2 linked regions of the Methylacidimicrobium sp. AP8 genome follow. The protein of the gene in region 1 binds, or shares a complex with, the protein of each later gene. Links are inferred from orthologs where the notes say so. Each region holds a gene or a part of one and is shown on either strand. Other genes may lie near its edges.

Region 1 (14,318 bases):
CGGTGGTGGCATCGGTGGGCCATGCCGACGGCTTCCAAAAGGGTCCAGCCCGGCTTGGCATCCCGCTCTCCGAGAAGCAGGGCCGGCAGGTTCACGTTTTCCAGCGCGCTCAGCTCCGGGAGCAGGTGGTAGGCTTGAAAGACCAGGCCGATCGCCTTTGCACGCCACCCGGCCAGCCGCTTGCGGGAGAACCGGGAGATGTCCTGGCCCCGGTAGAGCACCCGCCCCGAGTCCGGGGCTTCGAGCCCCGCCAGGATGTGGAGAAGCGTCGTCTTGCCCGATCCGGAGACCCCTTGGATCGTGTAGCAGAGCCCTTCGCGGAAGACCACGCTCGCTCCGGTGAGCACCGGAACGGCGACCGATCCGGCGCGGAAGGATTTGTGGATGGCCTCGGTCGCGAGAACCGGGGGGGAATCCCCCTTCTCGACGCGCTTGGTCTCATTCATAGCGCAAGGCGTTCGCCGGCAGGATCCGGGCGGCGTTCCAGGCGGGGATCCACGCCGCGCAGACGCAGAGAAGGATCGCCGTGAAAGCGATTCCGAGGATCTGCGGCAGATCGATCACCACCGGGATGGTGGCGAAGTGGTAGACGTCGGCCGAAAAGAGGTCGATGCCGACCACCCGCTCGATCAGGTCGCGCAGGAGATTCAGGTTGGGCAGCGTTACGGCGGCCAGGAGGAGCCCGAGCGTCGTGCCCAGCAGGCCGACGACCAACCCGTGGACGATGAAGATCGCGAGGACCTGGCTGTCGGTGGCGCCGAGCGCCTTGAGCAGGCCGATTTCCCGGCGCTTCTGCGCAGTGATCGTGATGAGGGTGCTGCAGAGCCCGAAGGCCGCGACCAGGATGATGAAGAAGAGGATGACCGCCATCGTCGCTTTTTCCACCGCGATCGCGGTGAACAAGGGCCGGTTCTGGTCCATCCAGGTGATCGCTTCCATGGGAGGGGCGAACGAGGTGTTAAGCTTGGCCTTGAGGCGGTCGGCAGCCATCGGATCCTTGACGCGCAAGGCGATCCCGTGGACTCCGTGGCCGAGGCTGTAGAGGTACTGGGCGTTCCGGAGGGAGGTTAGGAAGAACGACGAGTCGTATTCAAAGAGTCCGGTCCGGAAGATGCCCGAGATCTCCAGCTCGGTCGGCAGCGGGATCGACTTGCGGCCCGAATCGGCGGATTCACGGAGCGCCTGCAGGTGGCGCGGAGCGTAAATGACGACCCTATCCCCCACGGTCGCCCCGTTGCGCTTGGCCCATTCGTCCCCGACGAGCACCGAGTCGGCTTGGAGGTTGTATTTCCCGGCGACCAGATAACGGCGCAAGGGGATCACGGCGAGCTCGGCCTCCGGATCGATCCCTCGGAGGATGGGGGTGGTGATCCGGTCCGCGTACTCGGCGAGGACGGGGCCGCTAACGAATGGGGCCGCCCCTTCGACACCGGGCTCCTTGAGCAGCCGGGCGATCTCCCGTTCCGGATGCTGCAGCACCTCCCCGTTGGAAACCACCAGGTGGGCGTTGAAGCCGATGATCTTTTCCTGCAACTCCCGCTCGAAGCCCGCCATCACCGCGAGGACGACGACCAGGACGAGCACGCCCAGCGTCACGCCGAGCAGGGAGAGGAGCGTGATGACCGAGACAAAGCTCCGGCGCGGCCGGAGGTAGCGGAGGGCGAGGAATCCGGGCAGGGACCGGGGCATTCGGCCGGGAGGCGCGTCCGCAGCGTAGGGGGATGGGGTCATGGCGAAGATTTCCGGAAGGCGAGCCGGCGGAGCGCGGCTTCGCTCAGCAGGTCCTTAAGAGCCGTTCCCGACCCCTTTTCCAGGTCGTCGGTCGCTTTCTGCAGGCCGGCAAGGAAGGAGCGGAGCGCCGGCAGAACATTCTCCCGGTTGGCGAGCAGGATCTCGCTCCACATCTCCGCGGGACCGGCCGCGATCCGGGTCACGTCACGGAATCCGGGGCCGGCGACCTCCAGCGCCCCGCTGTCCACCGACCGGACCAGGACGGCCGCCAGGAGGTGCGGCAAATGGCTGACCGCGGCGACCCGCCGGTCGTGCTCCGGAGCCGAGAGGCGGAGGGTGCGGGCGCCCAGCGCGAGCCAGAACGCTTCGACGAGGGCGACCGCCTCCTCTGAGGGATCTTCCGGAGGGGTGAGGATGGAGATCGCTCCCGCGAAGAGGTCCGGCCGGGAGTAGCCGAATCCGGACCGCTCGCTCCCGCTCATCGGGTGGCTGCCCACCCAGCGGGTTCGCCCCTCGAGGTGCTCCTGGAGGAGCTTCATGGCGGGCACCTTGACGCTGGCCGTGTCGGTCACTACCGCTTGCGGATCGACGGCCTCCCGGATGCCGCGGAGGATCGTGGCCATGGCGGCGATGGGGAGGGCGACGACGACGAGCTGCGCGCCCCGGACCACTTCTGCGGCATCGTCGGATACCAACTCGGCGATCTGCGCCGCTTGCACCGCCTCCCTTTCCGGGCCGACGCTGAAGAGCGCCAGCTCCCGGCAGAGCCGGAACTGGCGCGCTGCGCGGGCGACCGATCCGCCGATGAGGCCGGTGCCGATCACGGCCAAGCGGGCGAGCGGGAAGGGACCGTTCATTCTGCTGTGCGGGCCGCCCTTCCTCTGGTGTCGTGCAGGGCGGCGGGAAGGATCGCCAGAAAATTCGTTACTTGCCGGGGTGTGCCGACGCTCACACGGATCCACTCGGGCAGCCCGTAGCTGCGCAAGGGGCGGACGATCCACCCGCGGCGCAGCAGGCTGGCGAAAAGCGCCTCGCCGTCGCCGACCCGCACCATGACGAAGTTGCCTGCCGAGGGGACGTACTCGAGGCCCAGCCGGCCGAAGGATTCCTCCAGGCGCAGGCGTCCTTCCCGGACGACGCGCCGGGTGGCTTCCGTATGCTCGCGGTCCTCGAGCGCGGCGATGGCTGCGGCCTGCGCCAGCAGATTGGCGTTGAAGGGTTGGCGAGCCCGCTGCAGCCAGGAGGCGATCGGAGCCGGGGCAAGGCCGTAGCCGATGCGGAGGCCGGCCAAGCCGTGCATTTTGGAAAAGGTCCGCAGCAGCACGATGTTCTTCCCCTCCCGCACCCAGGAGACGCTCGGCGGCGGGTCGTCCAGGAAATCGACGTAGGCCTCGTCGAGGGCGAGCACCACGTGTCGGGGGATCGTCCGGACGAACTCCGCGAGCTCCCCGTTGGGGATGCGCGTCCCGGTGGGGTTGTTCGGGCTCGTCAGGAAAATCAGCCGGGTGTTCGGCCCGATCGCCTTCCGCATCGCCCCCAAGTCATGACGGAACCCGGGGTCGGGCGTCTCCCGGCACGGAGTCTCGAAGAGCTGGGCCATCAGGCGATAGACCGCGAAGGCGTGCCGGGAGCAGAGGACCTCGTGCGCCCGCGGCGACACGAAGACGTGGAAGAGCAGCTCGATGATCTCGTTGGAGCCGTTGCCCAGGACGACGTTCTCGATCGAGAGGTCGTGATGGCGGGCGATCGCCTCCCGCAGGAGCCGTCCGGCCCCGTCGGGGTAGAGATGGACCCGCGGCAACGCCTGCCGGATCGCCTCCAGAGCCAGCGGGGAAGGACCCAGCGGGTTTTCGTTCGAGGCGAGCTTGCAGATCTCCTCCGGCGCGAAGCCCTGCTCGCGGGCCAGCTCTTCGATCGGCTTGCCCGGTTCGTAAGGGGTCAGCGCACGGATTCCCGGGTTGACGAGGTCTTCGAGGGTAGTCACGGTTCGGTGCGGATCTCCTCCAGGCTAAAGGTTTATTAACCCTCAGGCAAGCCGTTCGGCACGCGGGCATCGGCTTCCCCGGCTCCGTTTCCGGGAAGCAGCGGCGGAGGAGAGGGCGGAACGGGGGCGGGCGCGGGACGGCCGACTCCCGTGGAAACCTAGAGCTAGAGGCCATTTCTCACAAGCTTTCTCCTACGGCTTGCAAAACAGGCTCGTCTGCTTCGCTCCCGCTTGGTTTTCCATCCTCGCAGTATGTATTCCAACAGCTCCGGTGGGAAACCTGCGCCCGCCTCGCACCCAAGCCCATTTGCGGCGCCTCGGCTACGAAATTTGTGAGAAATGGCCGCTATGGGCCTTCATTCTTCCCGGACCTTTTTGCTTGCCGCCAGATGCTTCCTCATTAGATTGGTCGTACATGGCCCAGACGCAAGAGCTCGGTTACAACTCCAAGGTCGAGGGGGACGTCGTCCTGACGACCGTGGATTCCGCGATCAACTGGATGCGGAAAAACTCCCTCTGGCCGATGCCGATGGGGCTGGCCTGCTGCGCCATCGAGCTCATGGCGGCTTCGTGCGCGCGTTTCGACATCGCTCGCTTCGGCGCCGAGGTGATGCGGTTTTCCCCCCGGCAAGCGGACCTGATGATCGTGGCCGGGACCGTGACCTACAAGATGGCCTACGCAGTGAAGCGGATCTACGACCAGATGCCGGAACCGAAGTGGGTGATCGCGATGGGAGCTTGCGCTTCGAGCGGGGGCATGTACCGGAGCTACGCGGTCCTTCAGGGCATCGACCGGCTCATTCCCGTCGACGTGTACATCTCCGGCTGCCCTCCCCGGCCGGAGGCGCTGCTCGACGGGCTTCTGCGGATCCAAGCCAAGATCGACGGCGAGCCCGCGCTCCGTCGCCTCAAGCAGGTCGCCTGACCGGAGACGGCGATCGATCGGGCCCGAGCGTGCAGGGATCCCTATTGCCGGGCGGATTTAGACAATGACGAAACGGGAAGCGGTCGAGAACCTTCGTTCGAACCTGGGGGCCAAGATCCTCGGGGTGGATGAGTTCCGGGGCGAGACGACGGTCCGGCTGGACCTTTCGGGGATCGTGGATGCGGCGCGGCTTCTCAAGCAGATAGGCTACCGGATGTTACTCGACATGACGGCCGTCGACCACCTGGGGGAAGAGCCCCGGTTCGAGATGGTCTACCATTTCTTCTCGGACGCGACCGGCGAGCACCTGCGGCTCAAGGGGAGGGTGGGAGGCGAGGAGCCGACCGTGCCGTCGCTCACGGGGGTCTACGCCACCGCGGATTGGCAGGAGCGCGAGGCTTTCGACATGATGGGGATCCGATTCGCCGGCCATCCCGACCTCCGGCGGATCCTGATGTGGGAGGGATATCCGTTCCATCCGCTGCGCAAGGATTTCCCGTTGGAAGGGAAGGCGAGCGACGCCGGCGCGGTCGCCTTTAGCGAGCCGGCCCCGATGGACGGAGGTCCTTTTGTCACGCTTCCGGCCAAGGAGAGCGAAAAACGAGAGCCGCGGGCCCATCCTGCGGATGAACTGGAGGAGGTGCAGGGATGACGGGTCAGGCGAGTCTGGTTACGGAGAGAATTCCGCTTGGCGAGGATCTTTCGGATGCTCCGGCCGGCGAGCGGCTCATCGTCAATGTGGGGCCGTCCCATCCGAGCACCCACGGCGTGCTCCAGATCCTGGTCGAGCTCGACGGGGAGACCGTGGTCAAGGCAGACCCGGTGATCGGCTACCTCCACCGGGGGGATGAGAAGATCGCCGAGAACATGCACTACAACCAGTTCATCCCCTACACCGATCGCCTCGACTACCTGGCGCCGCTGGCGAACAACGTCGCCTACGCCTGCGCCGTCGAAAAGCTGATGGGATGGACCGTGCCGCCGCGCTGCCAGGTAATCCGGGTGATCTGTTGCGAGCTGGCCCGCATCTCCTCCCACCTGCTCGGCTTGGGCGCCTTCGCCATGGACTGCGGGGCGGTTTCGGTCTTCCTCTACACCTTCACCGAGCGGGAAAAGATCTACTCGCTGATCGAGGAGCTGACCGGCGCCCGGTTCACGACCACCTATACGCGGATCGGGGGTCTGGCCCGCGACCTGCCCGACGGCTGGGTCGGGCGGGCGCAGGCGTTTGTCGATCAGTTCGGCGCCCGCGTCGATGAGATCGACAAGCTGCTTTGCCGCAACCGGATTTTCGTCGACCGGACCAAGGACGTGGGCGTGATCTCCGCGGCCGATGCGCTCGACTACGGACTTACCGGCCCAAACCTCCGGGCCTCCGGAGTCGATCTCGATCTGCGCAAGAAGCTCCCCTACCTCGGGTACGAGCAGTACGACTTCGAGGCGGTCGTCGGGAGCGCCGGCGATTGCTACGATCGGTTCGTGGTGCGGTTGGAGGAGATGCGCCAGAGCCGGAGGATCCTGCAGCAGGCGCTCTCCCGGATCCCGGACGGCCCGATCTGCGTCGACGAGGTGCGCAGCTACCTCCCGCCGAAGTCGGCGGTTCTCACGAAGATGGAAGAGCTGATCCAGCACTTTATGATCGTCACCGAGGGGATCTCGGCGCCCCCCGGAGAGGTCTACTTCGGGGCGGAGAACCCGAAGGGAGAGCTCGGGTTCTACATCGTCAGCAAGGGCGGCGGGGTTCCCCACCGGCTGAAGATCCGGGCTCCGAGCTTCATGAACCTGAGCATACTCCCCAAGCTTCTCCCGGGCCACCTGATGGCGGACGTGGTGGCGATCCTCGGAAGCCTCGATTTCGTCATGGGGGAGTGCGATCGCTAGCGCGGGAGGACGATCCGGCATGGTAGAACCTGAACAGCCCCTGCTGCCCGGCGACGAAGTGCCGAGCGCCGAATTCGAGCGGAAGGCCGACGAGATCATTGCCCAGTACCCCGTCTCCCGGCGCAGCGCCTCGCTACCCCTGCTTCACCTCTGGCAGGAGGAGTTCGGCTTCATCAGCGAGCGGGCCGTCGAGTGGATCGCGGCGAAGCTCGGGATCAAGCCGATCCACATCCTGGAGCTGGTGACCTTCTACCCCATGCTGCACCGGCGGCCGGTGGGGAAGACCCATTTCCGGGTTTGCCGCACGCTTTCCTGCGCCTTGGCGGGCAGCTACGAGCTCTTCGCGCGGATCCGGGAGCTGTGCGGGGCGACCGTCCCCGCGGGCCACGGCCTCTACCTGAGCCCCGACCGGTCCTGCTCCGTCGAGTTCGTCGAGTGCCTGGCCGCCTGCGGGTCCGCCCCGGCCATGATGGTGGATGAGGAAGAGTTCGAGCGGGCGACGATCGATACCGTGGAGGAGATCCTGCGGCGGCGGAGGGCGCAAAACGGCGCGGCCCAAGGCGCTGAGAAAGGTTAAGAAAGGTTCCCATGCCTCAGCCTCAAGACGGAGCGACAACGGCCAACCCGACGCGGGAGCATCGGATGATCCTCCGCTACGTCGATCAGCCCGGATACACGACCGACATCGACTGCTACCTCCGGCACGGCGGCTACGCGCAGCTTCGCAAGGCCCTCTCCATGGACCCGGCGGCGATCGTAGGGGAGGTCAAGGCGTCCGGCCTGCGGGGAAGGGGTGGCGCCGGGTTCCCGACGGGCACCAAGTGGGGCTTCATCGACCACACGAAGAACCGGAAGCCGGTCTACCTGCTCTGCAACGCGGACGAATCCGAGCCCGGAACCTTCAAGGACCGCCAGATCATCTATAAGGATCCCCACCAGCTGATCGAGGGGATGATCATCTCCTGCTATGCCAATCGCGCCCACCTGGGCTACATCTACATCCGCGGCGAGATGGCGCGGGGGGCCAAGATCCTGGAGCGGGCGCTGGCGGAGGCCCGCGAGAGGAACTTCCTGGGAGCCAACATTCTCGGCAGCGGGTACGATCTCGAGATCTTCGTCTTCCGGGGTGCCGGCGCCTACATCTGCGGCGAGGAGACGGGCTTGATCGAATCGCTTGAGGGGAAGCGGGCGTATCCGCGGATCAAGCCGCCGTATTTCCCGGCCGCGTTGGGCCTCTATCTCTGTCCGACGATCGTCAACAACGTCGAGACCCTCTGCCACGTGAAGCATATCGTGGAGATGGGCGGCGCGGAGTACGCCAAGATCGGCACTCCGAACAACACGGGCACCCGGATCTGGTGTGTGAGCGGCGACGTCCGCCGGCCCGGCTACTTCGAGTACGACTGCGGAGCGATCACGATGGGCGAGCTGCTCTACGACGTCTGCGGCGGCATCCGCGACGGCAACCGCCTCAAGGCGTTGATTCCCGGCGGCTCCTCGGCCAAGGTGCTGCGCGCGGGCGAGGTCTACCGGATCCGCCGCAAGAACGCCGCGGGAGAGACCGAGGAGGTCGAGATGCGGCTCGAGGATCTCCCCCTCGACTTCGATACGATCGCGGCGGCGGGGTCGATGTCGGGCTCGGGTGGGATCATCGTGATGGACCATACCCGCGACGTCGTGGAGTGCCTTCGGAACCTTTCCGCTTTCTACGCCCACGAGTCGTGCGGGCAGTGCACGCCGTGCCGGGAAGGGGCCCTCTGGATGCGCAAGGTCCTCGACCGGATGGCCGAAGGCAAGGGGAGGCCCGAGGACCCGCAGCTTTTGCTCGACCTGGCCGGCCAGATCGCCGGACGCACCATTTGCGCGTTCGGGGAGGCGTGCTCCTGGCCGGTGGAGAGCTTCGTGAGCAAGTTCCGGGAAGAGTTCGAAAGCAAGGCGGCAGCCGGCGAGGAGATCGGCCGCCTGGAGGCCGTCCATTGACCCGGCTCCGCCACCGAGAAGAACCATGGCCTTGATCAAAAATCCGTTCGATCACGATTTGCCGCCGGCCGACGCCCGGCCGGTGCCCGTTCAGCTCGACGGCCAGTGGGTGGAGGTCCCCGCCGGGCTCAACGTGATCGAGGTGGCCCGCCGCTTCGGCAAGCTGATCCCCCACTACTGCTACCACCCCAAGCTTTCCATCGCGGGTAACTGCCGGATGTGCCTCTTCGAGATGGGCACGCCCAAGCTCGGCCCCGACCGGAAGCCGGTCCTCGACGGCGAGGGGCGGCCGGTGCTCCAGTGGATGCCGCGGCCGCAGATCGCTTGCGCGACTACCGCCTTTCCCGGACTCGGGATCCGGACGAGCTCCCCGCTGGTCGAGTCCTGCCAGAAAGGAGTGATGGAGTTCCTGCTGGCGAACCATCCGCTCGATTGCCCGATCTGCGACCAGGCGGGCGAGTGCAAGCTCCAGGAGTTTGCCTTCGATTACGGCAAGGGCCGGAGCCGGTTCGTGGAGGACAAGGTCCGGAAGCCGAAGCGGGTCGACATCGGCCCCCGGATCGTCCTCGACGACGAGCGGTGCATCCTCTGCACGCGCTGCATCCGTTTCGCCCGGGAGATCGCGGGTGATGACTGCCTGGGGATCACCGAGCGCGGCGGGGTCAGCCGGCTCGCGATCCACCCGCAGAAGCGGTTTACGAGCGACTACTCGCTCAACACGGTGGACATCTGCCCGGTCGGAGCCCTCACCTCCAAAGATTTCCGGTTCCGGATGCGCGTCTGGTTCCTGAAGGAGACCAAGAGCATCTGCGTCGACTGCGCCACCGGCTGCAACGTGACGATCGGCAGCCGGGAAGGGATCGTCTACCGCTTGACCCCGCGGGTCAACGAAGCGGTCAACTCCCACTGGATGTGCGACCAGGGGCGTCTGGGCTTCCATTACATCCATAGCAAGCAGCGGGTCCTCGAGCCGGCCCGGCGGGAGGAGAACCAGCTCTTTCCGGGCGAGTGGTCGTTTCTCCTGGCGCAGGCGGCCGAAGCCCTGCGCAGGCTGGAGCCCGGCACGCTCGCGATTTTAGCCTCCGCCCGGCTGACCAACGAGGAGCTCTTCCTGGTCCGGTGCCTGCGCGACCTCCTCGGCGGTCCGGCGGTGCTCACCGAGGTCGTTCCGCGGAAGGGGCAGGCCGACGGCCTGCTGCGCAGCGACGACCTCAACCCGAACAGCCGGGGCGCGCGGCTCCTCGAGATCGGGAGCGGCGGCGAACGGCTCCCGGAGCTACGCCGGCGCATCGAGGAAGGAACGGTCAAGGGGCTCTTCTGCCTCCACGAGGATGCGGTCGCCGCCGGTTTGCCCGAAGAGGGCCTGGAGAAGCTCTCCGTCCTCCTCTGGCAAGGCCTGCTTGCGGACAAGACCTACGAAAAGGCCCACTGGGTCCTCCCGGGCGCCTCCTTCGCCGAAAAGAGCGGCTCGATGGTGAACCGGGCCGGCCGCGTCCAGCGGCTCGGGCGGGCGATCCCGCCACCGGGGCGCGCCCGGGAAGACCTCTGGATCCTCCGGTCGCTCCTCCTCGCCTTGGGGGGGGAGGATCCCGGCGCGAGCAGTGCCGAGATCTTCGCGAAGATGGCTGCGGCGGTGCCCGCCTTCGGCGGCCTGAGCTGGGCGGGTCTGGGAGACCAGGGACATCCGCTCCCCGGAGACGCGCGCTAGGAATTGGCCATGGAAGCCACGCTCGCCGTCTTTCTCGTCAGCACGCTGGTCAAGATCTTCCTGGTGGTCGCCGTCCTCCTGGGGTTGGTCGCCTACGCCGTCCTGGCGGAAAGAAAGGTAAGCGCGGCCATTCAGGACCGGATCGGGCCGAACCGGGTAGGACTTCCCTTCCTTCAGGCGCGCCTGGCGGGGCTCGGGCAGCCGCTGGCCGATGCCTTCAAGCTCATGCTCAAGGAGCAGTTCGTTCCGGGACACGTGCGGAGCTTCTACTACAATCTGGCCCCGATCCTCTCGTTCCTTCCGGCCCTACTGACGGTCTGCGTGATCCCGTTCGCCGGAGTCGATCCGATCCGCTTTCCCGGCCTCTCCGTCGAGATCCCCCAGCCCGGGGTGATCGCCAACGTCGGGATCGGCGCCCTTTTCCTCTTTGCGGTCACCTCGCTGGCGGTCTACGGGATCGTGCTCGCGGGCTGGTCGTCCAACTCAAAGTACGCGTTCCTCGGGGGGATCCGCTCAAGCGCCCAGATGATCTCCTATGAAGTCGCCCTCGGCTTCTCCGCGGTCCCCGTCTTCCTGATTTCCGGGGCCTTGAGCCTGCCCAAGATCGTCGAGTTTCAGATCGAGCGCGGCTGGTTCCTCCTGCCTTTTGCGGGGAAGCACCTGGATTGGCACCTCCTTCTCTTCTGGCCGTTTCTGCTCCTCTCCTCATTGATCTTCCTGGTCACCCTCTTCGCGGAGACCAACCGAGCTCCGTTCGACCTCCCGGAGAGCGAGCAGGAGCTCGTGGGCGGGTACAACACCGAGTACGGCGGCATGCGCTTCGGGATGTTCTTCCTGGGCGAATATGCGGCGCTCATCTCCGCCAGCGGGCTCTTCGTCACCCTTTTCCTGGGAGGCTGGAGCCTCCCCTTCGGCTGGCTGGGAACGGCCTCCTCGGTCGGCACCTTTCTCCTCCAGGCGCTCGTCTTCCTGGTCAAGGTCTGCCTGCTCGTCTTCTTCTTCATGTGGATCCGCTGGACCTTGCCGCGCTTCCGCTACGACCAGGTGATGGCGCTCGGCTGGAAGATCCTGCTGCCGATCTCGATGGCCAACATCGTGGTCGTGGCCGTCCTGATTGCCGTCTTCGGCGGCGCGGTCTGACCGGCGGCCGGATCATCGCCGGTCCGCGGCTCCGACCCGCTCCGGCCGGGGCAACCGCCAGGCGGACCAGAGGCGCAGGTAATCCTCCCGGGTCAGGACCACCAGCTCCGGCCTCCCGCGGGGATCGAGCCAGCGGAGCAGCTCGACGATCTCCTCTTTCCGTAGCGCCAGGCATCCGGACGTAGGGACCCGCTCGCCGTATCGTCCGTGGAGGAAGATCGCGCTGCCGGCGCCGGGCCGACTATCCGGGTAGTTGTGCTCGACGGCGATCATCCATTCGAGCACCGGGTCCTCGATCCGGAGCCTCTCCTGCGCAAACCACTCCGGCGGATCCTCTGCGGCGGGAACGGTGACCAGGTGGTTGTAGTGGGGAAGCTCGGGGTTCTCGATCCAAGCATCCCGTTCCGATTTCCGGTGGTAGAGCTTCCACTTGGCCCCCGCGGGCAAAGAGGGAGCGGTTCCCAGGACCAGCCCGATCCGGAAGCGGCCCGCCGGGGTCCGGCCGTCCCCCTCCTCCTTCTGGAGGCCGGGCTGCGGTGGATGCAAGCCGATGCCCCAGGCGACTCCGTTGCGGCCGAGGAGTACAGGGATCGCCTCTCCCTTCTGCTGCCACCGGCCGCCGGGAAGAGTCCGCTGCCAGCGGGAAAGCCGGCCTTGCCAGGATGCGGCCTCGGGAACCAGTACGATTACGCGCTGCTCGAGGCGAAACGGCCAGAGGAGGAGCGATCGCCAGAGCCAGACGCCTCCGATCACGATCCCGAGGAGGAGCGCCGCGAAGGCCGTCCGGCGGAGCGGGCCGGCGGACGGCAGCCATGGAGGGAGCCTCATCCCGTGCGGTGGAAGAGGAGGGCGAGCCGGCGGACCTTCTCCCTGTCGACCGGAGATTCGATGCCGCCCTCCTTCACGGAGCTCCCCACCAGGAAACCGTCGGCCGCCGGAAGGTAGCGCGCCAGGTTCCCCTCGGAGATCCCGCTTCCGACCAGGACCGGCGTGCAGGGGAGAGCGCTCCGGACCCGCTCGATCTCCTCCGGCGAGGCCTCGGAGCCGGTTCGGGGCCCGGTGAGGATGAGGGCATCGGCCAAGGACCGCTCGACTAGGTCCATCGCCTCCTCCTCGAGCGGGCGGGCGGCGAGAGGCGCGGCGTGCTTGACGCGCAGATCCGCCAGGATCCGGACCCGCGCCTCCAGCCGGGCCCGCTCGCGCAGGAGGCCAGCCGCCTCCCCTTCGAGGAGACCCTGATCGGTGAGGAGGGCCGACGCCAGGACGTTGACCCGCAGAAAGCTCCCCCCGCAAGCCGCGCAGAGCGCGAGCGCGGCCCGCGGATCGTTGCGGAGCACGTTGAAGCCGAGCGGGAGTCCGACCTCCCTCCGGATTTCGGCGCCGACGGCGGCCATCGCGGCGATCGTCTCCGCCGGGACCGAAGACTTCCAGAACGGGACGTCGCCGTAGTTCTCGAGGCAGAGCGCGTCCGCCCCTCCCGCCTGCCAGGCGTGCGCGTCGGCCAGCGCGGCCTCGACCACCCGGTCGAACCGGCCGTCGTACCGGGGGGCTCCCGGCAGCGGCTTAAGATGCACAAGCCCGATCAAGAGCTTGGGTCCGCCGGCGGTCAGGGGCAGCTCCACGAATCGGGCCACGACCGAATCTTTGCGGAGAGCGCGCTTCGGAACAAGCGATTAGCCTCTTCCGCGCCCATTCCGCCGCCGGAAGACGATCCGGCGGAGGAGGTCGATCGCCTCGCGGCACTCCTCGAGGCCGAGCGCACGGGCGGCGGCAAAGAAGGCGAGCGCCCCGGCGGCGACCGCCCCGGCGACCAGGAGGGCGTCGCCCAGGGGGAGGCCCGGCAGGGACGACCGCTCGGCGGCCCGGACGAGCCCGGCCGCAGCCAGGCCGCAGGCGGCGGAGGCGAGCGCCAGCCGCCAGAGGAAGGAGAGCCAGCTCCCGGCTCCCCCGGGGAAGACCCGCCGGTCGAGGGAAAAGAAGAGCTGCGCGGCGTTGAGGAGGGCGACCAGCGAGGTGGTGAGCGCCAGTCCGACGTGGCCGAAGGCGAGGACCTTGACCAGGAAGAGGTTGAGCAGGAGGTTGAGCCCGATCCCGAAAAGGCTGACGCGGAGCGGGATCGCCGGCGCATCGAGCGCGTAGAAGCAGGGGGCCAGGATCTTGATCCCGGCGTAGCCCGCCAGGCCGAGCGTGTAGGCTTCGAGAGCCGCGGCCGTCTGGTGGGTGTCCCAGCTGCTGAAGCGGCCGTGCTGGTAGATGAGGCGGATCAGCGGCTCGGAGAGGACCGCGAGGCCGACGGCGGCCGGCACCGTGTAGAAGAGGCCGAGCCGGAGGGAGTGGCGGAGCGTCCGCCGGAAGGAGTCGAGGTCGGCGCGGGCGTGTTGCCGGGAGACGGTGGGGAGGGTCACCGTGGCGATGGCGACCCCGAAGACCCCGATCGGAAACTGCATGAGCCGAAAAGCGCAGTTGAGCCAGGAGCGGCCGCCGTTGATCTCCGAGGCGAACATCCCGTTGACCAGCACGTTCACCTGGACGGCCGCCCCGGCGATCATGCTCGGGACCATCAAGCGCCAGATTTCCCGCAGCTTCGGATCCTTCGGGTCGAGCTCCCACCGCCAGCGGTAGCCGATCCGGCCGAAGGCCGGCACCTGGATCAAGAGCTGGGCGAGGCCGCCGAGCAGGACTCCGAAGCAGACCCCGTAGACGGCGGCTTCGCCGAAGGAGGGGTGGAGGGGATCCCGCTGCGGGTCCACGGTGTAGGCGAAGAAGACGCCGAGCACCACCGAGACGATGTTGAAGGCGGTCGACGCCGAGGCCGGCAGCCCGAAGATCCGGCCCGCGTTCAGGATCCCCATCGCGACCGCGGCCAGGGCGACGAAAAGGATGAAGGGGAAGAGGATGCGGGTGAGCCGGACGGTGAGCTCGAACTTCCCGGGGACCGCGTGAAACCCGAAGCTGGTTACCTCGATGAG
Region 2 (14,255 bases), 350 kb from region 1 along the record:
GGCTCCCGGCCAAGAAATCACGGTACCGCCTCCAATCGCTCGCGACCGCGTGACTGGGCACCAGATCCCATCCCGCCGCACGGAACCTTTGTGCGATATCGTCCTCCGCCAAGTCGGAAGCGATTCGGAAGGGAACGCCGGCCAGCCGGGGCAGATCGAGGAACTTTTCCCATTCCGGCGCCTTGTTGGTGAAATTCCAGCGGCCCCAACGGATCTCCGGGTAGGCACGCCAATGAGTGACGGTGGTCCAATGCGTTCCGCCGCCCGGAACTCCACTCCAATAGTCGAGAGATACAGGCGGCAAGGTGGGCAGCCAGCGCACGCCCAACCTCGGGGCGCGGACTCCAGGGGCGTCCATCCGGAGCCCTACGGTAAAAAAAAGATCGTGGCCGCCGAGGCCGAGATCGCAGCGGTATTTTCTTGTCCAGATCGACGTGAATCCCGGGTCGAGATCGAGGTAGATGCGCCGTTTGGGCAGCGCCAGGAGGTCTCTTCGTCGGCAGACCCCGGATATGTTCAATATCAGATCGGCCTCTCGTGCGAAATCGCGCAGCTCTTCCCACTCTTCGTCTTTTCCTTCTTGAAAAAGCGTGGCTTTGCCGCTCCAGCCGAATTCTTCCACCGCTTCCCGCCACCGGACCACGTTGACGGCACGGTCGGAGGAAACGCGGTTCCCGTCGGCGTCGACGTAAGCCGAGGCCGGAAGCTCCTCGACAAGCCAGGTATCCCATCCGAGCGACCGGAAGCCGAGAGCCCATTGGAGAAACGCCCATGTAACGCCCACGGCGTTTCGTGGGTACCGGGCGAAAGCTGTCGTGACGATAGCCTTGTTGAGGCTCAAGCGGCTTCCCCCCCTGCAGGCGGATCGCTGCACGACCCGGAAAAAAGGCTTTCCGGAGAGGCTGTCCTCCCTGTATAGAATTCCCGCAATTCATGCGACGTGTCGGCCTGGGCGGTAAGCTTTGCATCGGCACCCTTGCGGTTCTGCTTGCCGGTTGCGCGACAAGAACCACAAGCTACAGGCCGGATACGGTCGTGAGGGTGAGCGTGCACGATCAGGCCCTCGAAGTGGTCAAAAACGGGATTCCGACGCACCGCTTCCCGGTATCTACCTCCCGGTTCGGATTGGGGGATCAGCCGAACAGCTTCCGCACGCCGCTCGGCCGGTTCGTCGTCCAGAACAAGATCGGCGACGGGGTCCCATTGGGAGGTAAGTTTTACCACCGCAAGTATACCGGGGAGCGGGTCGATTTAAAGCGCGCAAGCGCATCCGACCACGATAGCCTGCTCACCCGGATTCTCTGGCTTCGCGGTCTGGAAGAGCAGAATCGCAACGCTTACAGCCGTGGGATCTATATTCACGGAACAAACCAGGAGAGCTTGATCGGCCGGCCCGCCAGCTACGGCTGCATCCGCATGCGCAACCGGGATGTCCTCGTGCTTTACGACTGCGTGCCGGTGGGAAGCCTTGTCCTGATCCAGCGCGAACCTCTGTATCCCCCTTCTCGAACCGCCGGGGCAACGGCTGCGGCGCGCCCGGCTATTGCGGCGACGACCCTCCCGGCCGTCGCAACTCCTTCCCCGCTTCCTCCGCCTAAAGCGCTACCAATCGAAGCCCGTCCTCGTCCGCAACCGGCCTCACCGGCCCCGCGACGGAGGCCCGCCGCCTCTGCGGTGCGCAGACACCATGCCCTCAGCCACCACGTTCCGGACCGGCAGCATCCTCACCAGAGCCGCGCGCACCGACAGAAGCATTTGGCCAAAGCTTCCGTCCGCAAGGGCCCTTGAGGGTTCGCGATCCTTCCGCCGCGCCCGTCGCCACCGGCTTTGCGCGGAGGCAGGTTTTTCGTGACAAGCGCGCTTGGTCCTGCAACAAGTAGGCACTCTGGCTTTTTTGAGGGCAAAGGACATGTCGCAACATCGCAGTCTTCGCAGGAGTTCACAGCTTGCCACGAAGCGGAACGTTCTGAAACGCTTTGAGCGGATCAGCCTTCTTAAGAAGCGGGGCCGATGGAAAGACGGGATGCGCGTATTCGGGTTGCCGAAGACGCGTCCGGTGTAAGCCGTCCGTAGATGCGCGGTTTCTGCCTGCTCGGTTCCGGGGAGATTTCCCTGAGAGGCATCCTCTGGGAATAATTTTGCCGGCGGCCCAGTGGGCATTCGCCGGCGTGATCCGGCTCGTCCTTGACGGGGAACGAGTCGGGAGGAAGCCAGAGATAGTCGGCAAGAGGCCGGGCGACGAATTCAAAGGAAGCATGAGGAATGGACGGCGCGCCGGTGGTCTTCCCGGCGGAGTCGGCCCCGGAAGCCGTCCGTCGCTCTGCAGGGGCTGCCAGCAGAAGGATCCGCCGAGGTAGCGGCAGGCGGGAGGCCACGTGTTCCGGCAACCCCAAGCCGAATCGGAGATGGCCCGCGCCGCAGATCACCAGCGCGCGAGCCTGGTTCACGCCGGTTTTTCGAAGGGATCGGACGATGTGCTCGGCCATCCAGTCGTCGCGCACTTCCTGCGCCTCCGCGGCCCGGACTTGCCAGGATCGGCCCTTGCCGGGATGGATAGGCAGGAAAAGCTGGAGCAGGCGCTGATAGAGCGGATCGAAACGAACTCCGGTGAGACTCATTTGCTTCCGCTCGTCGGGAGAAACGGAAGCCCAACCCTGTCGAGCGATCCGGTGGAAAAGCAGGGAGGGTCCGTCCATGCCGAGAATTCGAACGTGCCTTTCCCGGGCCAAGAGGCAGAGGCCGCGGTAATCCCGGAAGTTGCTCCACCTTCTCGGCCAGTCGATCGTTCGCGCCAGCTCCTCGAAGGAGAGTTCTCCGGCTGCAAAGCGGGAGAGGGCGGGCGCATCCCTCGATTCGAGCGCTTCAAGAAAGAGCGTGAGCGGGGGTGTCTCGGAGGCGAGCGAACGGAGGAGACGCTCCTCGACCCGGTGGTGAGAGGGAACCGTGTGGGCCTCGCCCAGGTAGAGGATGCGGGCGTTCCGCAGCTCGGAGAGCAGGCCGGCGTCCGAAACGGGATCGCCGGTCAGGAGGTCGATCCAGCCTGGGCCGGACGCGCGCGCCGCAGAGACCGACAGGATCAGCGCTATCGCCCCCACCGCCTCTCGAAGCGGAATCAATCGGCCGATCCTCCCGTAGAGCGCTACCGTTGAGCGGACTCCGGCGCCGAGAGGCGGAAGGTGCGGATCGCAGCGATCCGCTCGGTCGTTCGAAAGGGATCCCCGAGCTGGCAGACGAAGCGCTCCACGTCGTCCAGCAGGCTCTCGGAGAACGAGCGCCACTCCCACTTCAACAAAAGCATCAGGAGACGGCGGATGCCGAAAAGGGCCAGTGAATCCGCTGCGAGTCCGGATTGGGCGGCGTTCAGCCCCTCGGAGAGAAAGCCCATCCGGAACAAAACCAGCAGAATCAGGTAGGCGACGGGCCCATAACCTCGCGGCCCCTGGAGACGTTGGCAGAGAGTGGCGCGGAGGCGCTCGCGCTCCTCATCGGAAGGGAGTCGCGAAAAAAGACGGAGGAGGGCGTCCGCGTTCGGAGAGGAAACCCGGTGCTGGGCGGAATCCCGAGGGCGGTCCTGCTCCGCGAGCGAACCGTCGGCCGATTCTTCCGATGGTGCGGAAACGGTGCCGAGCCGTGCCGGGCCGCAGGACCGGAGCTCGACGAGCTCGAATTGGAGCACCGAGGTCGCATTCTTTTCAATCGGGTCGGAAATTTGGAATCCGGGCTCCTGAGGCAGCTCCACATCGTTGAGAATCGCGGAAAGGGGACGGAGAACCAGGTGGACGGGCACGTGGAGCTTGCCTTCGCTTCGCAGGGAGAAGGCAACCCAGAAATCGGTAGTTCCGGCCGGCGGCGTCCCGCGCAAGCTCATTTCCAAGGAGAGATCGACGGCTCCCTGCGGCGGAACCTCGATCTCCCGATTAGCCGGTGTAGGCGAGGAGAGGATCGATCGATAGCAGAGATCCGCGCCGACGCGGGACGAGACGAGCCGGACGTCGAGCAGCCGAATGGGCTTTCGCGTGTGGTTGAGCAGGGTCCCGCCGGCGCATAGATAGGAAATCTCGCTCTTGCCGGGGACGAGCCCGACCCACCAGCATCGCTCCTTTTTCCATTCCACCTCCACTCCGAGATGTCCGGTGAAGGGGTAGAGCCGGTGAAGCCAATCCAGAGCCGAATCGGCCGCAAGCCGCAGGACTTCCGGGGAGATCCACTTGTCCAGCCAAGCCAAGGGCTCCGATTTCGCCCGCTTGTCCTCTGTAGGAGCGGGTTCGGGGTCGGCCATGAAGCCAACTTCTATCCGATTCCCGGCCGGCTGTCGAGCGGCGCATGGAGCTGGAGGACGACAGGGACGCTTACCGGCGTGAGATCGGCGGTTGCTGCCGACGCCGCCTTGGCCTACCATCGTTCGGATCAGGCGAGTGCCATCGCAAGATCGCAATAGAGTCGGATATGTGGCTTGTCCGCACGGCCCTCAAGAAACCCTATTCCGTTGCTGTCTTGGCGGTCCTCATCGTCTTTCTCGGGTTTTTCGCGATCCAAAAAACACCCACCGACGTCTTTCCGGAGATCGATATCCCGGTCGTGATCGTCGCTTGGCAATACCTGGGCTTGGTGCCTACGGATATGACCAACTACATCACGACGTTCAGCGACTACCAGATTGCGAACTTTGTCGACGGCGTCAAGCGGGTCGAGTCCAACGTCTTCTTCGGATTCTCGGTCACCAAGGTCTATTTCCAGCCGAACGTCAACATTTCCATGGCGGTCGCCGAGATTACGGCGGTCCTCCAACCGATCATCAAGCGGATGCCCCCAGGGACGACCCCTCCGTTGATCTTTCGCTTCAATGCCTCCTCGGTGCCGGTTGTGCAGATCGCCGTTTCGAGCCCGGTCCTTTCGGAAGCGAAACTCTACGACTACACCGTCTGGCAGCTCCGCCGCGATCTGCTCGCGGTTCGGGGAACCCTTCTCATTCCCCCATGGGGAGGGATCGTCCGGTGGATGACCGTCGATTGCGATCCCAACCAGCTCTTGGCCCGGGGCTTGACGGCCCAGGATCTGCTCAACGTCGTCAACGGGCAGATCATCGATTACCCGTCAGGCGATGTTAAGATCGGGGATCGCGACTACTTCGTCACGCTCAACAACGTTCCAAAGGACATCTTCGAGGTCAATAACTTCCCCGTAAAGCTCGTTCCCGATCCCAACACCTCGATCGTCCGGAAGAACATCAACGACCGCGTCGTCTACGTACGCGACGTGGCCAATGTCCATGACGGCGGCGTGCCCCAGTGGAGCCTGGTGCGTCTCAACGGACGCCGAGGAGTCCTTATGACGGCCCTCAAGATCGCAGGAGGGTCCACCATCCAGATCGTCGATCAGATCAAGTCGCTCTTGCCCGAGATCCGGCGGGCGAACCCCGAAGTCGAAATCCGAGAGCTTTTCGACCAGTCCGTTTACGTGGCGGCGGCGATCCAAGGGGTCGTAAGCGAAGCCGCAAGCGCGGCTCTGCTCACCGGAATCATGATCTTTCTCTTCTTGGGAAGCGTCCGGACCACCTTGATCGTCGTGACCTCCATACCTTTGTGCATTCTGCTCTCGCTCTTCGTGCTCAGCAGCCTCGGGCATACCCTCAACCTGATGACTCTCGGGGGACTGGCCCTCGCCGTCGGCATCTTGGTGGACGATGCGACAGTGGCGATCGAGAACATTCACCGCAATCTCCGGCTGGGCAAGCCGTTCCGGCAGGCGATCCTCGATGGGAGCCAAGAGATCGCCGCGCCCGCCTTCATGGCCACTCTGTCGATTTGCGTGGTCTTCACGTCGGTTCTCTTCCTCGACGGCCCGCCCCGTTTCCTGTTCATCCCGATGGCGCTGGCCGTCGTCTTCGCGATGCTCTTTTCCTATTTTCTCTCGCGGACCCTCGTTCCCGCCATGGCGGTGCTCCTGCTCCGCGAGGAGTCGGCGAGCGTGGAAAAAAGACCGGATTCGGCCCGAGCGGGGTGGATTGCGGCCTTCGATCGCGCCTTCGATGCGTTCCGCGAACGGTATGCACGACTGCTCGGTTTCCTTCTCGCTCATCGTAGGCGCGTTTTCGAAACCACGGCTGTTCTGCTCCTCTTCAGCCTCTTCGCGTCGCTCTGGATCGGCCGGGACTTCTTCCCCGTCGCCGACGCGGGCATTTTGCGGCTTCATGTCTATGCTCCGACCGGAACCCGGATCGAGGTCACCGAAAGCATTTTTGCCGACGTGGAGAAGGTGATTCGAGAAGTCATTCCTCCCGAAGAACTAGAGACGATAGTCGACAATATGGGAATTCCCATCTATTTCATGGCGACGCTGGCCCTTTCGGATTCGATGAACGAGGGGGTCTTCGACGGCGAGATCTTCATTCAGCTCCGGGAACACCACCATCCGACCGCCCGATACGCCAAGCGCCTGCGGGATCTCCTTCCGAAGCGGTTTCCCAGCTGCGACTTCTTTTTCCAGCCCGCGGACATGGTCAACGAAGTGCTCAATTTCGGGATCGCCGCGCCAATCGATATCCACGTCAGCGGCTTGGATCTCGATCTCGCCTACAAGCTTGCGGCCGAGATCCGGGACCGGGTTCGATCGGTGCCCGGGGCGGTCGACGTCCATATCCACCAGCGGATCGATTACCCCACCCTGCATCTGGAAGTTGATCGGGTCCGCGCGGTCGAAATGGGCCTCAAGCAGGTGGACATCACCAACAACGTGCTCAACAATCTTTCCAGCAGCTTCATGGTGAGCCCGACCTACTGGGTCGACCCGCGCACGACCATCAACTATCCGTTCCTGGTCTTCACCCAGCAGCGAAAGATCTCCTCGATCAACGATCTTCTCAACATGACGCTGGCCCCCACGACGACGGAGACCGTCCCCCCGGCCGCTTCGGTGCAGACGCTCCTCGGCAACGTGCAGAATGCCGAGCTGCTGGCCAACGTAGCCCGGCTGACCGAAACGCTCCAACCGGCCATGATGAGCCGCTCGACCATGAAGCCGGTCTTCGACGTTTTGGCCAACGTCCAAGGCCGGGACCTGGCAGGCGTGGCGGTGGATATCGAAAAGCTTCTGCGGGACGTGCGGCAGAAGCTCCCTCCTCTCTATCGCGCGGAGGTCATGGGGCAGGTAGTCAGCATGCAGGACGCGTTCGCCCGGCTCGGATCCGGCGTTCTTTTCGCCATCGTGCTCGTCTATTTGCTGCTGGTCACGAATTTCCAGTCTTGGCGGGAGCCCTTCATCATCCTCTCGGTGTTGCCGATCGGAGCATGCGGCATTGTCTGGATGCTCTTTTTGACCGGCACCACCTTCAGCGTTCCCGCCTTGATGGGCGCGCTGATGACGGTAGGGGTGGCGAGCTCCAACAGCATCCTGTTGATCACCTTTGCCAATCAGCGGATGGCCGAGGGATCGACAGCGGTCGAGGCGGCTGTGGAAGCAGGGAGGATCCGGCTGCGGCCGGTCCTGATGACGGCCGGTGCGATGATCGTGGGGATGCTTCCGATGGCGCTGGGAGCGGCGGAGGGCGGAGAGCAGTACGCTCCCCTGGGGCGTGCGGTCATCGGAGGACTAGCCCTGGCGACCGTCGGCACCTTGATCTTCGTGCCGGCCGTGTTCGTTTCGATTAGAAGCCGTAAGCCGAGAAGCGGTCGATAGGAAAAAGGAGACACGTTGCGAAAAGACCCATCCTCCCCCCGGCGGATCCTCCTCCGCTTTATGCCCCCCTGGCGGCGGGGCGCGCTTCCGGCCGTGTGGGGCCGCGTTGCCAAGTTCGTGGTCCGCTTGGCAGGAAAGCGGCATCCCGGGTGGCTCGCAGCCGCGTTCTTGATTCTCCTCTTGGCAGTCGGGATGGCGAAGCGGGGAATCCAATGGATGGCTCTCCAACGAGTCGTCGCGGAGGGAAGAAAGATCTATGTGGAACTGGTCACCCCGGAACCGACGCCGGCTTCCTTCCCCTTGGTGTTGCCGGGCACGACGCAGGGTTTTTACGAAACGCCGATCTGGGCACGGGTGAGCGGGTATATCAAGAGATGGTACCATGATATCGGGGAGCGGGTGCAGGAAGGCGAGCTGCTCTGCGAGATCGACGCGCCGGAAGTCGACCAGACGGTATCCAACCTGAGAGCGAAGGCCGATATCGCCCGAATCAACTACGAGCGCTGGAAGGCGCTCGTGCGCACCAGGGCCGTCTCGCAGGAAGAATATGATGTCCAGCGTACCGGCTATGAAGCCGCCATAGCGGAGCTCAACCGGTGGCTCGAATGGCAAAAGTTCGAGAAGGTCACCGCCCCCTTTTCGGGAGTGATCACGGCTCGAAACATCGACGTCGGAACCCTGGTCGCCGGCCAAGGCGAATTTCCCTTCGGGGCGTTGCGGCAGCTCTTCCGGATAGCGGAAATTTCCCTTTTGCGCATCTACGTCGCTGTCCCGCAGGCCTATGCCTTGGCGGTCAAGGAGGGGATGGCGGCGAAGGTGATGATCCCGGAAATGCCGAACGAGATTCGGAATGGTCTGGTCGTCCGCACCGCGATGGGGCTCGAGTCGGCCTCCCGCACCCTGCTCACCGAGGTCGATTTGCCTAATCCCGATCAGAAGCTCTTGCCGGGGCTCTACGTAGTGGTCAGCTTCCAGGTGCCCAGTCGAGCAGCTTTCACGCTGCCGGTCAATACGGTCTTCGAGCGCGCCGACGGTCGTTATGTCGTCGTCGTCGATGCGTCCGATCGATGTCATCTCCGGAAGGTTGATCTTGGGAACAACGACGGATACAAAGTAGAGATTCTGTCCGGCATCCAGGCGGGGGAGCGGGTGGTCTTAAGCCCTCCCGACCGGGCGAAAGAAGAGGGAGCCGCCATTACGGTCGTTAAGACGCGGGAAGGCCGGCGGTCCGAGCCCGAGAAGAGGAACTAAACGGCCCGGCCTTGCGGGATCCCGCAAGAGGGTCTGTAGCTCAATAGGTAGAGCAGGGGACTCATAATCCCTTGGATGCGGGTTCGACTCCCGCCGGACCCACTGGGAGGGGATGTACGGAAGGGGCGGGGTCGGCGGCTAAGGCACCACAGTGAGGTTGGTGGCTGCCGTGACGCCCGGATAGCCGGCCAGCGTCATCTCGATGCGATAGATTCCCGGAGAAAGCGGGCGGTCGAGATCCTGGATCGGCAGGACGTCGGTGAACGTCAGATAGTCACCCGGGTCGAGCATCGACATCCCTTCCACAGGAAGAAACTCTTTATCCGCCGACCAGACATAGAGCGGCTGGTTGGCTGCGTCCCGCAAGACGAAATCGTAGCGTTGGGCGTTGGGAAAGGTCAATGAATAGGTCCGCTTCCCCTTGTTGAACACCTGGAAGGTGAGCCGTATGGTAGCAGAGTCGAGCCGATCATGCAGCATGGCGAGCGAAAACGGATTCCGGTCGACCTGCAAACGTGCCTCCAAGTTGCGCACATTCACCTGGTTCGCCTTCTCGATCCTTTTCGGGTCTCCGAAGCGAAAGGAAAAAAGACTCCAATGCCGCCTCGGCGTCTGGTCGATGATGTTCGGATGGGTGTTCTTGCTGGGGTTCACGTCGATGCTCCATGCCGGAACGGCGGCGAGCAACCAGGCGAGCCAGACGATCGCGCGTTTCACCAAATCGAAGTTTACGTCGGCGGGGAGCGACGTCTAATTCTTTCTTGTCCGCCCGGCGGCAGGTTTCTCTTGCCCGTGGAGGTGCATCGGGGGCTTACTGCGTAACGCGGTGGCAACGGCCAAACACTGGAATCTCCCGAACCGGATCAGCCTGGCCCGGCTCTGCATTTGCGGCCTCTTCGTCGCGGATGTCAGCGTGCCTTGGGCCTACTCCGCCACGACGGCGCTGGGTCTTTTCGCTATCGGCAGCCTCACGGACTGGGTCGACGGTTGGATTGCGCGGAAGCACAATCTCGTCAGCGATTTGGGGAAGCTCCTCGATCCTCTCGCCGATAAGATTTTCATCTCCGCAGCCTTTTTGGTTCTGCTAGAGCGGGGAGCGGTTCCGCTCTGGGCCGTTGTCGTCATCATCGCTCGGGAGTTTTTGGTTACCGGTCTGCGCGCATTGATGGCGTCCCGAGGCGCGATTCTTGCGGCCTCACCGTCCGGGAAATGGAAGACCCTGGCGCAAATGCTCTGCGTTCTGTTGGCGCTCGGGCAGATGACCGTGACCGAACTGGCGGGGGGGAGGCAAGCAGCCGGGGCGATGTTGCAGGTCCCTGTGACTGTGTTCCTCTGGCTGGCGGTAGCGACCACCTTCGCCTCCGGCGTGCTCTATTTTTATCGTTGCCGCACGCTGGCTTTTCCCGGAGAAAACTTGAGGGAGGGAGGAGAAGGAGACCTTGGCCGCCGACGATATTCCCCCGGCTCGGAAAAGCGGATGGCCCGCTCTTAAAGAGGCGGCGCCGGTCGTTCAGGCTTTGGGGCAGGGATGGCAAATCTTCGTCCTTCGGAAGGGCGGCATAGCCGAAGGACGCCGCGGGTTCGCAGCCGATTATCCCGATTTCTGGCTTTTCCCGACTCGGTTTCATGCGCAGCGCGAAAAGATCCGTCCGGAATTTCGCTTCCTGGCGGCACCGGACGAACGAGGGGAGAGGGAGGAGGTGGTGGAGCTGCAATTCGTAGCCAAGCTGCTCTGGTCCCGATTTTTGGTCGATTGGGAGACCGTCCGCCGGCTTGCGGGTTTTCAGCTCTGGGAGGAAGGGCTGCTTCGAGAGAGGTTCGCCTTCGGGAAGAAAGAGGGGCTGCATCTGTTGATGCTGCGGATCTTCCGGAGCAGTAAAGTGGCGTGTCCATGGGATCGCAGGTTCGGCGGATGCCGCTCTTGGATAACGGTGAGGCATCCGTGGAGTGAACGATTAGACCCGGTAGTGCCTGATGAGGCATTCGCCTTGCGGGAAAAGGAAGTGCTTCGGGCTGCGGCGTTGGATGCGGGATGCCCCGAACCAGGGCGAGAGGCCGGGTAGAAGGAAGGAAAAGGGAAATGAGCGGGCTCTTCTTGGCGGACAACTCCTGGCTGGGAGTGCACTGGAGTGTGATGAAGGTCGTCGGCTGGACAGGCAACCTCCTCTTCTTTATACGCTTCGTCATTCAGTGGCTGGCTACGGAGCGGAAGCGAACGGTCGTCGTCCCGTTGGCTTTTTGGTACTGCAGCCTGGGCGGGTCATTGCTGCTCTTGATCTATGCGCTTTCCCGAAGAGACTCGGTCTTCGTCTTCGCCTACCTCTTCACCTGGATCCCCTATATCCGGAACCTCTACTTCGCTCATCGGGAGCGACGCTTGAACGCGCCTCCGGCTGCGGTCTCGGAAGAGAGGGCGGCGGCGACGCCGCCGACGAGGGGATAATCGAGCCGGAGCCGTCGGATAGGACGCCTATGCGGACATCGCCGGGGTCATCGTGCCTTTGTAGGCTTCCGGAGGCTCTTCCATCCCGAAGTTGGCGGCGATAAGCGCGTCGATGCGTTCGAGCTCGGCCCGGGATAGGGGAGGAGCGTCGGAAGCTCCGGCGAATTCCTCAAGCTGGTCCATGGTATAGATATTGGGCAAGCAAGAGAGGACACGCGGCTCTTGGAGAATCCATTGCAGAGCCGCTTGCCCCAATGTCCTGCCGGGTCGTTCCAAAAAGCGAAGCTGCTCGACCTTTTTCAGCCCGTTCGGAAGCCAGTGCGCCGGCCGATGATTCCGATGGTCTCCCTTCGGGAAGGTCGTGGCAGCCGTATATTTTCCTTCCAACAGTCCGCTCGAGTGGGGAACACGCACCAGAAAACGGGGGCTCGCGTCTGGTGCCGCATCCATGAGCGGCCGGCCGGGGAAGGGCTCGAGGAGGTTGTAGATGTGCTGGACCACGTGCGGGCGACGGCGTCGAAGCGCCTCGATCCCTTCATAGAGCCAGCCGATCGCGGGCCCGAGCGCGATTCCATAGGAGCGGATTTTCCCTTCCCGGCGGAGCGCTTCGAGAAGCTCCCAGATATCGTCGTCTACAACGTGCTCCATCCGGATGTTGTGAAGCTGAAGGTTGTCGATCGTCTCCCGGCGGAGGCGACGCAAGGAGTTTTCTACGGCCTGGCGGAGGAAGCGCTCGGAAAAATTGTGGGGAAGCTCACGCTGGCTGTGACCCCGGTTGCTGCCCGTGAAGTCGTACCCGACCTTGGTCGCGATCACCACCTCCCGTTGGTCCTTGGCGAAAGCCTTCCCGAGCAGCTCTTCTCCGTATCCGTATCCGTAGACGTCCGCCGTATCGAAAAAGTTAATTCCAAGGTCGAGCGCCCGATGCAAAAACGCGAGCGCTTCCTCTTCGGTGTATTTCCCCCACCAGCCAGTCGAAAGCGTCCAGACGCCGAAGCCGACCTCGGAAACGTTTTGTCCTGTCTGCGCTAGACGACGATACTTCATATCCTTATCATGGATCTGTCTAGTCCGGCAGGAAAAGAAAAAAGTCTGACAGAAGGGCGTTTGCCGGTAGAGTAGGGCTATGATCGTCGTTCGGAGGCCGGAACTGTCTTGGGCGGAGCGGCTCTTTCTTCCCGGATTCTGGGAAGGATTGAAGGTCACATGGCGCCACTTCGTGGATCGGCTTACGGGGAAAACGCGCGTCACCCTGCAATACCCCGAGGAGCGGCCTCCGATCCCGCCCGGATACCGGGGGGCGCCGGTATTGGTGAAGGACGAGGAGGGGCGGGAAAAATGCGTGAGCTGCCAGCTCTGCGAGTTCATCTGTCCTCCTCGGGCCATTCGGATCGTGCCGGGGGAGATCCCGGAAGATTCCCCTTACGCCAAAGTGGAGAAGGCTCCCGAGGAGTTCTGGATCGACATGACGCGGTGTATCTTTTGCGGCTACTGCGAGGAGGTCTGCCCCGAGGAGGCGATTTTTCTCCTGCCGCAGTACTACTCGCTCAACGGCCGCAGCCGCAGTGAGCTCCTCCATGATAAAGCCAAGCTTTATGAAATGGGGGGGATCCTGCCGTTGCCGATCCGGAAGTGGGCCGATAAATAGGCCGAATGCGGCGGCGAATGCGCATCCCTGGAAAGCGGAGGGTTTTTCGGAATCACTCTTGCTTTTCTGTGGAGAGTCGCTAACCACGGAACAGTCGGAAAGAAACGATGGAAGGATTTTTGTTTTGGTTTGCGGCCATCGTGCTCCTGGGGAGCGCGGCGGCGGTTGTCCTCAACCGGAGCCCGGTGGCTTCGGCGTTGAGCTTGGTCACCATGATTCTCGCTCTGGCCGGACTCTTCGGCCTCCTGGGGGCCTACTTCCTCGCGGCGGTCCAAGTGTGGGTCTATGCGGGAGCCGTCATGGTGCTCTTCCTTTTCATCATCATGCTCCTCGATCTAAAGTCCGAGGAGCAGGCTCCGCTCCGACCGCTCGGTGTCGGGGCCGGTCTGCTCACTCTCGTCCTCCTCGGGGTGGGCTTCTGGAGGGCCATCCCCTCGTCCGCTTGGGAGACGACCGGGGCGCGCGCCGCGGAAGGGAATGATGCGGCGAGCATCGGGCATCTGCTCTTCGGAGCCTATGTGCTTCCCTTCGAGGCGGTTGGCCTGCTTCTCCTGATCGCCATGGTGGGGGTGATCGTGCTGAGCAAGAAGGACGTGTAGAAAAAGGAGAGTTAAGCGGAGATGGGCGCGCCTACTCTTGGTCACTATCTGGTCTTAAGCGGGTTGCTCTTCGCCGTCGGCTTGGCGGGGGTCATCATACGGAGGGATCTGCTCATTATGTACATGTGCTTGGAGATCATGCTCAACGCCGCAAACCTCTCGCTGGTGGCCTTCAGCCGGTTTTCCCAGCACTCCGAAGGGCAAGCGCTCGTCTTTTTTGTCATAACCGTGGCCGCCGTCGAGGTCGCCGTCGGTCTGGCGCTTCTCGTATCCCTCTACCGGATGAAGCGGACGACAAAGGCCGAAGAGATCACCGCTCTGAAATTTTAATCCTCCGATTCCCATCGCTTATGGCGTGGCTGCTTCTACTGGCCCCCCTGGCTTCGGCGTTGCTCGTCTGGGTTGCACTCCGGCCCTATCCCCGGCTCAGCCAAGGCGTTTCCCTTGCGGCGAGCTTGGTCACCTTCTTGACCGCCTTGGGCATCGCCCTCGGGAAGGTCGAGCCGCCCGCCGCGCTTTCCTGGATCGATCTGCCCGGGCTCCGAATCGAGATCGGAATGACCCTCGACCCGCTGGCGCGCCTGATGCTGCTTATGGTGACCGGGGTCGCCTTTCTGATCCACGTCTATTCGATCGGCTA

What was found.
Region 2: the proteins of nuoB (region 1) and MTHMO_RS10330 are in contact, whole or in part, in a crystal structure (PDB 6I1P), measured with the Thermus thermophilus proteins. The link is inferred for Methylacidimicrobium sp. AP8 from one-to-one orthologs. Residues at the interface, in WP_096411117.1 of Thermus thermophilus: Ala56, Arg57, Asn58, Asp59, Arg62, Phe63, Ala110, Ser113, Ser114, Gly115, Gly116, Met117, Asn119, Gln125, Asn126, Asp134, Val135, Tyr136, Val137, Pro138, Gly139, Cys140, Arg143, Glu145, Ala146, Ile148, Tyr149, Ala150, Met152, Gln153; in WP_096411123.1 of Thermus thermophilus: Val22, Thr23, Val24, Pro25, Tyr26, Pro27, Val31, Ala32, Leu33, Phe37, Pro64, Ala65, Asn94, Met95, Leu96, Arg97, Cys98, Ile99, Phe100, Phe119, Glu120, Met121, Ala122, Asp123, Tyr124, Glu125, Tyr126, Asp128, Leu129, Lys144.

The regions. Positions count from the first base shown.
Region 1 is NZ_LR797830.1:1,853,913-1,868,230, reverse strand. The notes cover bases 2,997-5,885. They hold nuoB (NADH-quinone oxidoreductase subunit NuoB), read left to right. Parts: upstream 2,997-4,130; coding sequence 4,131-4,640; downstream 4,641-5,885. Other genes in these bases: nuoD (NADH dehydrogenase (quinone) subunit D), read left to right, coding at 5,289-5,885; MTHMO_RS08715 (NADH-quinone oxidoreductase subunit C), read left to right, coding at 4,705-5,292; hisC (histidinol-phosphate transaminase), read right to left, coding at 2,997-3,715. In the rest of the region: MTHMO_RS08740 (ABC transporter ATP-binding protein), read right to left, coding at 1-446; MTHMO_RS08735 (ABC transporter permease), read right to left, coding at 439-1,731; MTHMO_RS08730 (prephenate dehydrogenase/arogenate dehydrogenase family protein), read right to left, coding at 1,728-2,588; more of hisC, read right to left, coding at 2,585-2,996; more of nuoD, read left to right, coding at 5,886-6,521; MTHMO_RS08705 (NAD(P)H-dependent oxidoreductase subunit E), read left to right, coding at 6,541-7,098; NADH-quinone oxidoreductase subunit NuoF, read left to right, coding at 7,110-8,501; MTHMO_RS08695 (molybdopterin-dependent oxidoreductase), read left to right, coding at 8,527-10,209; MTHMO_RS08690 (complex I subunit 1 family protein), read left to right, coding at 10,219-11,349; MTHMO_RS08685 (L,D-transpeptidase), read right to left, coding at 11,362-12,177; MTHMO_RS08680 (BtpA/SgcQ family protein), read right to left, coding at 12,174-12,983; murein biosynthesis integral membrane protein MurJ, read right to left, coding at 13,023-14,318. UniProt on the Escherichia coli protein: NDH-1 shuttles electrons from NADH, via FMN and iron-sulfur (Fe-S) centers, to quinones in the respiratory chain. The immediate electron acceptor for the enzyme in this species is ubiquinone.
Region 2 is NZ_LR797830.1:2,215,381-2,229,635, reverse strand. The notes cover bases 11,430-14,255. They hold MTHMO_RS10330 (NADH-quinone oxidoreductase subunit I), read left to right. Parts: upstream 11,430-12,494; coding sequence 12,495-13,016; downstream 13,017-14,255. Other genes in these bases: nuoL (NADH-quinone oxidoreductase subunit L), read left to right, coding at 13,966-14,255; nuoK (NADH-quinone oxidoreductase subunit NuoK), read left to right, coding at 13,637-13,945; MTHMO_RS10325 (NADH-quinone oxidoreductase subunit J), read left to right, coding at 13,124-13,615; MTHMO_RS10335 (aldo/keto reductase), read right to left, coding at 11,430-12,415. In the rest of the region: MTHMO_RS10395 (hypothetical protein), read right to left, coding at 1-784; MTHMO_RS11155 (L,D-transpeptidase family protein), read left to right, coding at 1,036-1,788; MTHMO_RS10385 (small basic protein), read left to right, coding at 1,910-2,062; MTHMO_RS10380 (ChaN family lipoprotein), read right to left, coding at 1,995-3,116; MTHMO_RS10375 (hypothetical protein), read right to left, coding at 3,140-4,279; MTHMO_RS10370 (efflux RND transporter permease subunit), read left to right, coding at 4,447-7,674; MTHMO_RS10365 (efflux RND transporter periplasmic adaptor subunit), read left to right, coding at 7,690-8,925; MTHMO_RS10355 (BsuPI-related putative proteinase inhibitor), read right to left, coding at 9,064-9,642; pgsA (CDP-diacylglycerol--glycerol-3-phosphate 3-phosphatidyltransferase), read left to right, coding at 9,752-10,417; MTHMO_RS10345 (DUF1802 family protein), read left to right, coding at 10,365-10,988; MTHMO_RS10340 (lipid-A-disaccharide synthase N-terminal domain-containing protein), read left to right, coding at 11,006-11,368; more of MTHMO_RS10335, read right to left, coding at 11,396-11,429. UniProt on the Escherichia coli protein: NDH-1 shuttles electrons from NADH, via FMN and iron-sulfur (Fe-S) centers, to quinones in the respiratory chain. The immediate electron acceptor for the enzyme in this species is believed to be ubiquinone.